DNA from 2 places in the Cellulomonas sp. C5510 genome. Region 2 is predicted to be linked to the other one. Evidence: riboswitches for the same ligand, from Rfam matches in the RefSeq annotation. Region 2 holds a riboswitch; the other holds the start of a gene.
The links. A riboswitch is a leader RNA that binds a small molecule or an ion and turns the genes downstream of it on or off. The one in region 2 is predicted to bind thiamine pyrophosphate.
Positions count from the first base shown of each region.

Region 1: it holds a riboswitch for thiamine pyrophosphate, as region 2 does, so the genes downstream of both, K5O09_RS17635 (thiamine ABC transporter substrate binding subunit) here and K5O09_RS05300 (Ykof family thiamine-binding protein) in region 2, are expected to answer to the same signal.

Region 1 is NZ_CP081862.1:3,854,996-3,859,289, reverse strand. It holds gene K5O09_RS17655 (monovalent cation/H+ antiporter complex subunit F) at 1-49, shown strand, start outside; gene mnhG (monovalent cation/H(+) antiporter subunit G) at 46-480, shown strand; gene K5O09_RS17645 (cyclopropane-fatty-acyl-phospholipid synthase family protein) at 523-1,281, opposite strand; gene K5O09_RS17640 (DUF4235 domain-containing protein) at 1,369-1,656, opposite strand; TPP riboswitch at 1,811-1,944, shown strand; gene K5O09_RS17635 (thiamine ABC transporter substrate binding subunit) at 2,028-3,122, shown strand; gene K5O09_RS17630 (ABC transporter permease) at 3,127-4,294, shown strand, end outside.
Region 2 is NZ_CP081862.1:1,172,339-1,176,632, reverse strand. It holds gene K5O09_RS05310 (ABC transporter ATP-binding protein) at 1-1,031, opposite strand, end outside; gene K5O09_RS05305 (ECF transporter S component) at 1,021-1,653, opposite strand; gene K5O09_RS05300 (Ykof family thiamine-binding protein) at 1,646-2,299, opposite strand; TPP riboswitch at 2,351-2,459, opposite strand; gene ybaK (Cys-tRNA(Pro) deacylase) at 2,506-3,000, shown strand; gene K5O09_RS05290 (YggS family pyridoxal phosphate-dependent enzyme) at 3,043-3,822, shown strand; gene K5O09_RS05285 (YidH family protein) at 3,819-4,190, shown strand; gene K5O09_RS05280 (DUF202 domain-containing protein) at 4,187-4,294, shown strand, end outside.

The DNA of each region.
Region 1 (4,294 bases), 1.4 Mb from region 2:
CGGGCACGAGGACCACGCGGACGAGGAGCAGGAGGGAGGCGCACGGTGAGCACGGACACCCTCGCGGACGTCGTGGCGGCGGTCTGCCTCCTCGGCGGCGCGCTGCTGGCGCTCGCGGCCGGCATCGGCGTGCTGCGGTTCCCCGACCTGCTGTCCCGGATGCACGCCGGCACCAAGCCGCAGGTGCTCGGGCTGGTCCTGGTGCTCATCGGGCTATCGCTGCGGCTGCGGTCCGGCGGCGCGGTGTGGGCGCTGATCCTGGTGGCGCTGTTCCAGATGCTCACGGCGCCCGTCGCGGCCCACCTGGTCGGGCGGGCGGGCTACCGCACGGGCAAGGTGCGCCGCGACCTGCTCGTCGTCGACGAGCTCACCGAGGCGCAGGAGCGCGCGTCGGAGCGCGAGGGGACGCAGGACGGGGACGAGGACGACGACCACGACGACGCGCACGGTGCCCCGGGTGCGTCCGGCCGCCCGGGCTGACCCCGGCGGCGGGCGTCCGGTGCCCGCCCCGGCGGTGTGCCGTCACCGGCGGAACATCGCCGCCCAGAGGAAGTCCTCGCCGAACGTCGCCGGGTCGCCGGACCGCATGCGGCGCAGCTCCACCTCGTCCAGCCAGCCGAACGCGCGCCGCAGGTCGTCGGCGCCGTAGGCGAGCCCGCCGCCGAGCCCGCCCTCGCGGTACAGGTCGGCGTCGTCCGCCTCGGTGCCGCCGCGCCCGTCGTGCCCGGTCGCGAAGCAGGCCAGGCCGAACCGCCCGCCGGGGCGCACCGTCCGCTCCAGCAGCCCGCGGTACGTCAGCCGGCGGTGCGGCGGCAGGTGGTGGAAGCAGCCGGAGTCGTAGACCAGGTCGTACTGCTCCGCCGGCGGCTGCCACGTGAGGACGTCCGCGCGGGCGAACCGGACGTCGACGCCGGCCTCGTCGGCCCGCTCCCGTCCCCAGTCCAGCGCCGCCTGCGAGAGGTCGAGCGCGTCGACGGTGCAGCCCTGCTGCGCGAGCCAGACGGCGTTGCGGCCGGGCCCGCAGCCGAGCTCCAGCACCCGGGTGCCCGGACCGAGGGGCAGCCGGCCGTCGGCGTGCCACGCCACCAGGCTCTCGTCCGGGGCCCAGCGGAAGAACGGCACGCCCCGGCCGCGGTCGGCGTAGAACCGGTCCCAGAAGTCCGCGCCGCCCCGGTCCGACCACCGGTCGGCCTGCTCGGCGAACAGGTGGTCCATGAGGTCGAGCACGTCGTCGACGGTCTGGACACAGCGGCGTGCGGGCCGGGCTGGCGTCGCGGGCATGGCGGGCTGACCTGCGCATTCGTCGGCGAGCGGGACGCTCGAGCCTAGCGGGGCGCAGGTCGGTCGGAGGGGGACCTCCGTGCCTGGTCAGGCGTGCGGCAGGCGCCGGTTCCTGTCGACGCGCTGCACGAACTTCTTGGTCCCGCGCGTGGCGAACACCCGCGCCAGCGTCACGGCGCCGGCGGTGATCACGGAGGCCGCGACCACCTCGCCGATGCGGATGTCGTCGGCGTCGTCCTCCGGCTTCGGCGGCTTGTGGCCGACGGCGGCCTTCCAGGCGGCGTCCACGGCCTTCCCGGCGAGCCACGCGACCGCGCCCGCCACCACCAGGCCGGTGATCTTCGCGAACGTGGACTGGGTCTCCTCGTCGGCCACGGTTCCTCCTGCTGCGTCGGTGCGGTGTCGTGCGGGCGCGTGCGTGCTGCGCCCCACGCTAGCCCCGCGGGTGCCGCACCGCAGGTCACCCCGGCGCACGCAGTCGCGCGGGGGCGGCGGCTGGGGGCGTCGGGGACGGCGGTGTAGGGTCGGCCCCGAACGACAGGGGAGCGTCCCGGACCGCCGCCGCGAGGTGGCGCCCGACCGACGCTGAGAGTGCGGACGGAACCGCAGACCCTCGCACCTGATCCGGTTAGCACCGGCGTAGGGAGTCGGGATCTCAGTCGCCTCGTGTCGTCGGCACGGGTGCGGCAGCGCGCGCGGGCGGACGACGCGCGGCGACCCCCTCGGTTGCACATCGAGGAGGACGCATGGCGCGCACGCGCGCAGCACGCCGGACCATCCGGCACACCGCGGCCCTGGGGGTCGCGGCCCTGGCCCTCACGGCCTGCTCGGCCACCGGCGGGTCGCCGTCCGGCGGGTCCGCGGGCGGGGACGGCACGGCGGGCGGGTCGGTCACGCTGGTCACCCACGACTCGTTCCACGTCAGCGACGGGCTGCTCGAGCAGTTCGAGGCGGACACCGGGCTGACCGTCACGCAGGTCGCGCCCGGTGACGGCGGGGCGCTGGTGAACCAGCTCATCCTGACCAAGGACGCCCCGCTGGGCGACGTCGTCTACGGGATCGACAACACGTTCGCGTCGCGGGCGATCGACGAGGGCGTGCTGGAGCCCTACACGTCGCAGGTGCCGGCCGCGGCCGACGCGGAGCCGTACGCCCCGGACGACTCGGGGTCGCTGACCGCCGTCGACCTCGGCGACGTGTGCCTCAACGTGGACCACGCCTGGTTCGCCGACCGGGGCGTCCCGGAGCCGGCGACGCTCGAGGACCTGACCGACCCCGCGTACCGGGACCTGACCGTCGTGACGAACGCCGCGACGTCCAGCCCCGGGCTGGCGTTCCTGCTGGCGACCGTCGGGGCGTTCGGCGAGGACGGCTGGCAGCAGTACTGGCGTGACCTCACGGCGAACGGCCTGAAGGTCGCGGAGGGCTGGTCGGACGCGTACTACACCGACTTCTCCGGCGGGGGCGGCGGCGGCTCCCGGCCGATCGCGCTGTCCTACGCGTCGTCGCCGCCCGAGACGATCCCCGAGAGCGGCGGCGAGCCGACCACCGGCGCGCTGCTCGGCACCTGCTTCCGGCAGGTCGAGTACGCCGGCGTCCTCGCGGGCGCGCAGAACCCCGAGGGCGCGCGCCGGCTGGTGGACTGGCTGCTGTCGGACGCGGTGCAGGGCGACATCCCCGGGTCGATGTACATGTACCCGGTGAGCTCGGCGGTGGACCTGCCGGAGGACTGGGCGCAGTGGGCGCCGCTGGCCGACGAGCCGTACACCGTGCCGCTCGACGAGATCGCGGCGAACCGGGAGACGTGGGTCCGTGAGTGGACGGACCTGGTGACGGGCTGACGCCGTGACCCGCCCGCTGACGCACCCGTCCCCGACCGGCTCCGGCCGGCCGGGGACGGGTGCGCGCGCGACCCCTCCGGGGGTCCCCGCGCCGCCCCCGGCCGCGCCCACCGCGCCCACCGCGCCCGGGCGCGGCTGGGCGGTCGCGCGCGGGACGGCGTGGGCGGTGGCGGCCGCGGTGCCGCTGCTGTTCCTCGGGGTGTTCTTCGCGTGGCCCGTGCTGACGCTCGTCGGGCGCGGCCTCGTCGTCGACGGGTCGCTGGACCTGTCCGGGTTCGCGGAGGTGCTCGGGCGACCGCGGACCTGGCGGATCGTCGGGCTGACGCTGGCGCAGGCGACCCTCGGCACGGTGATCTCGGTGCTGCTGGGCGTGCCCGGTGCGGCGGTGCTGTACCGCAGCCGGTTCCCGGGGCGCGGGGTGCTGCGCGCGTTCGTGACGGTGCCGTTCGTGCTGCCGACGGTCGTGGTGGGCGTGGCGTTCCGGGCGCTGCTGCGGGACAACGGGCCCCTGGGGTTCCTGCACCTCGACGGGACGTTCGCCGCGATCGTCGCCGCGCTGGTGTTCTTCAACTACGCGGTCGTCGTGCGGACCGTCGGCGGGCTGTGGGAGCGCCTCGACCCGCGGCCCGAGCAGGCCGCCCGGTCGCTCGGCGCGTCGCCCGCGCGGGCGTTCCTGACGGTGACGCTGCCGGCGCTCACCCCGGCGCTCACGTCCGCGGCCTCGCTGGTGTTCCTGTTCTGCGCGACGGCGTTCGGGACGGTGCTGGTGCTCGGCGGCATGCGGTTCGGCACCGTGGAGACGGAGATCTGGATCCAGACGACGCAGTTCCTGGACCTGCGGGCCGCCTCGGTGCTGTCGGTGGTGCAGGTGGTGGTGGTCGTCGCCGCGCTCGCCGTGGCAGGCCGCGCGCGGGCCCGGCGGGAGCGCGCGCTGTCGCTCGTCGACACGCCTGTCCGGGCGGTCGGCCGCCCGCACCCCCTGCCGGCGGTCGTCACGGCGGTGGTGCTGGTGCTGCTCGCCCTGCCGCTCGCCGCCCTGCTGCTCGGGTCGCTGCGCACCGGCGACGGCTGGGGCCTGGACCACTACCGCGCGCTCGGCACCACGGGCGGACGGAACGCGCTGACGGTCACGGTCTGGGAGGCGCTGGGCAACTCGCTGCGCGCGGCGGTCG
Region 2 (4,294 bases):
TCCCGGAGCACCGGTTCGGGCACGGGGCCGCGGCGGGAGCGCCGGCCGTGACGGGGTGCGGGCCCGCCGCGCCCTGCCGCCAGGCCGCGCGCCGCCAGCAGCACCTCCCCCCGCGGTGCGGTCACCGGGCCCGGCGGTGCGGCGGCGGCGAGGGCCAGGACCCGGTCGCGCTGCCCGGGCCCGCCGACCGCGCCGCCGAGGACCGTCGCGATCTCGACGTCCTCCGGCAGCCAGCAGCCGCGGGCGAGTAGCTCCGGCCCCGCCTCCCGTGCGACACGGGCGGCGGGGCCGTCGTGGGTCACGCGCCCGTCGGCCGACAGCACGACCCACCGCCCCGGCAGCCCGGCGACGCCCGCGTCCCCCGCGAGCGCGTCGAGCCGGTGCTCGACCAGGACGCACGCGGCCCCGGTCGCGGCGCGCGTGACGGCGAGCGCGTCCCGCACCGCCGCCACCCCGTCCGCGTCCAGCATCGACGTCGGCTCGTCGAGCAGCAGCAGCCGCGGTCCCGCCACGACGGCGGCCGCGAGGGCGACCCGCTGGAGCTCGCCGCCGGACAGCGCGTCCGTGCGGCGGCCCGCGAGAGCCCCCGCCCCGGCCGCGCCGAGCGCCGCCGCGACCGCCGGTCCGATCACGTCCGGCGGCGTCCCGAGGTTCTCCAGCGGGAACGCGACCTCGTCCGTGACGTCGGCCAGGCACACCCCGGTCTCGGGGTCCTGCGCGAGCACGCCGACCACGTCCGCGAGCGCCGCGACGCCGTGCTCCGCGACCGCGCGGCCGGCGACGAGGACCCCTCCCTCGACGTGGGCGGGCACCGCGTGCGGCACCGCGCCGTGCAGGCAGCGCAGCAGCGTCGACTTCCCCGCCCCCGAGGGCCCGAGCACGAGGACCTGCTCCCCCGGTGCGAGCCGCAGGTCGACCGGGCCGACGCCGGCGCCGCCGTCGAGCACGGCCTCCAGCCCGGACACGTCCAGCACGACCCCGGGCGCCGGCGGGACAGCGGGCGCCACCGGGGCCGGCGCGTCAGCCGGCACGGCGCCGGGGCACCGGGCGCCCGGCCGCAACCGCGCGTCCGATCGCGAACCCGTCGAGCACGCCGGTCCGGTGCAGGGCGTCGACGACGACCTTCGCCAGCAGGCCGCCCAGGACGACGCCCGACACGGCCTGGAGCACCAGCCGCAGCACCAGCACGTCCTGCCCGTACCAGCCGAACCGGAACGCCGACCAGCCGAACACCAGCGTCGCGCCGAGCAGCCCGGAGGCGGCGAACCGGCCCCAGCCGAACCGCCGGTACCGGCCGAGCGCGAACGGGATCTCGCTGCCGAGGCCCTGCAGCAGCGCGGCGACGACCAGCAGCGGCCCCACCGGAGACCCGAGGAACACCACCTCGACCACCGAGGCGATCACCTCGGCGAGGATCCCCACGCCGGGCCGCCGGATGATCGCGACGGCGACCGGGGCCACCAGCAGCCACCCGCCCAGCAGCACGTGCTGCGCGAGGTCGCCCGCGGGCCCCATGAGCACCGCGAGACCGTTCCACGCCTGGACGAGCGCCCAGTACAGGAACCCGAACACCACCCCCAGCACGACCATCAGCACGATGTCCTTGAGCGCGAGCGGCTCCCGCCGGCGCGCGCCCACGACGCCCTCAGCCACGGCGGGTCGGGCTGTTGAGCGAGAAGGTGACGTGGCTCGTCACGTGCTGCACGCCGCGCCCCGCACGCGCCCAGGCGCCGACCACCGTCTCCACGAGCGCTCCCACGTCGCCCTCCAGCCGGGTGACGAAGTGCTCGGAGCCCCGGAACGTGCCGCTCGCCCGGGCCAGGTCGATCGCCGCCTCGATGTCCCGCATGTGGTCGGGCACCACCCCCGCGCGGACGTCGTCGGCCAGCGGGTACAGCGCCCACTCGGCCGCGCCGGAGCGGCCGGTGCGCCGGCCGGGCGGCAGCACGACCTCGCGCGGGCCCGCCCCTCCGGGCAGCGCGCACCGCACCTCGCCCGGGCAGCCCCGCGACAGGTGCAGCGTGACGGCGGCGTGCTCGCCCGTGGCGGCCACGGCGTCCACGAGGTCGGTGAGGTACCGGAGCAGGTCCGCCTCGTGGCCTCCGACGTAGGTGCTGACGTCGCCGGTCTGCACCACCAGCCCGTCGGTGCGGACCGACCCGAGCACGCCGAGGACCACCTCGACGTACCGGTCGCACATCACGGCGACGGTGACGCGGGCGCCCACCCCGAACCGGAGCGGGTCGGCGACCAGGTCGGCGGCCTCCGCGGGCCGGACGGGCGTCGGTGTCGGGGTCATGCGTCCTCCTGTGCTGGTCGGATCAGCACGGGGGACGCGGACGGGTGCCCGGCATCCTGCGATGTCGCTCCCTGCGCTGGCATGACCCAGATCAGGTTCAACGGTCGGAGTTCGAGTACTCCCTCTCAGCCCGGCTCACCGGACTCCCGTGCTGCCCCGCACGCTAGCAGCACCGGGGCGGACGGGGCGCGCCCTAGGCTGGCCCCGTGAGCCGCAAGCAGCCGCCGTCCGGCACGCCCGCGCTCGTCGCGCTGACCGCCGCCGGGGTCCCGCACACCGCGCACGCCTACGAGCACGACCCGCGCAGCACGGTCGGCTACGGGCTCGAGGCCGCCGAGGTGCTGGGCATCGACCCGGAGCAGGTCTACAAGACCCTCATGGCCTCGGTCGACGGGACGCTGACGGTGGCCGTCGTGCCCGTCGCCGGGAAGCTCGACCTCAAGGCGCTCGCGAGCGCCGTCGGCGGGAAGAAGGCCGTGATGGCCGACCCCGCGGCCGCGGAGCGCGCGACCGGGTACGTGGTCGGAGGGATCTCCCCGCTCGGTCAGAGGACGGCGCACCCGACCGTCGTCGACGAGACGGCGCAGCTGTTCGACACCGTGTTCGTGTCCGGCGGACGCCGCGGCCTCGACGTCGAGCTCGCCCCGGACGACCTGATCCGTCTGACGGCGGCGACCGTCGCGGACATCGCCCGCGGCTGACGGCGCCGGGCGCCCGCCGCCGGAGCGATTAGGGTCGGACACATGACGACCGGCGCGACCGAGCTCGCGGAGCGGCTGGCGCGCGTCCGCTCCCGGGTCGCGGCCGCCGAGTCCGCCGCGGGCCGCCCCGCCGGCTCGGTGCGGCTGCTGCTGGCCACCAAGACCCAGGACGCCGCGACGGTGCGCGCGGCGGTGCTCGCCGACATCGCCGGGGCCGCCACCACGGCCGGCACCGCCCGTCGGGTGCTGCTCGGCGAGAACCGGGTGCAGGAGCTCGTCGCCAAGGGGCCGGACCTCGCCGACCTCGCGCCCGAGCTGCACCTCATCGGCCCGCTGCAGTCCAACAAGGTCAACGCCGCGCTGCGCTGGGCCACCTGCGTGCAGAGCGTCGACTCCACGGCCCTGGCCGACCGGCTCGCGCGCCGGTGCGCCGACGACGACCGGACGCTCGACGTGCTGGTGCAGGTCAACGTCTCCGGCGAGCCCACCAAGCACGGTGCCGCGCCGCAGGACGCGCTCGACGTGGTCCGGGCGGTCGCCGGACACCACCGGCTGCAGCTGCGCGGGTTCATGACGGTCGGCGCGAACACACCCGACGAACGGGCCGTGCGCGCCGGGTACGCCGCGCTACGCGACCTGCGGGACAAGGTCTCCGGCAGCGGGGAGGCGGGCACCGGCGACGCCGTCGAGCTGTCCATGGGCATGAGCCGCGACCTCGAGGCGGCCGTGGCCGAGGGGGCGACCATCGTGCGCATCGGCACAGCCGTGTTCGGCCCGCGGCCGGTCCGCGCGGGCGTCCCGGGAACGGCCCCGGCGGCGTGACCGCGCCCGCCGACCGCCGGCTCCCCCGGCGGGTGTACGCCCGCGGCACCGAGCCCGACGGCCGGTTCTCGCTCGCGAACGAGCGGACGTTCCTCGCCTGGGTCCGCACGGCGCTCGCGCTGCTCGCCGGTGGCGTGGCCCTGGAGGCCCTGGACCTGCCCGTGGAACCGCACCTGCGCCTCGCGGCCGCCGTGCTGCTGCTCCTGCTGGGGATCGCCGCGCCGGCGCAGGCGTGGCTCGGCTGGGCGCGCGCCGAGCGGGCCCTGCGCGAGCGGGACCCGCTGCCGGCACCGGCGTTCAGCGGCCCGCTCGCCGCCGGTGTGGCGCTGGCCGGCGTGCTCGTGCTCGTCGGGCTGCTGCTGCGGTGAGCACCGCGAGCCGGGCGCACACCGCCCCGCCCGGGGCGCAGCCGGAGCGCACGGCGCTCGCGTGGCGCCGCACCTCGCTGTCCGTCGCGGTGGGTTCGCTGGTC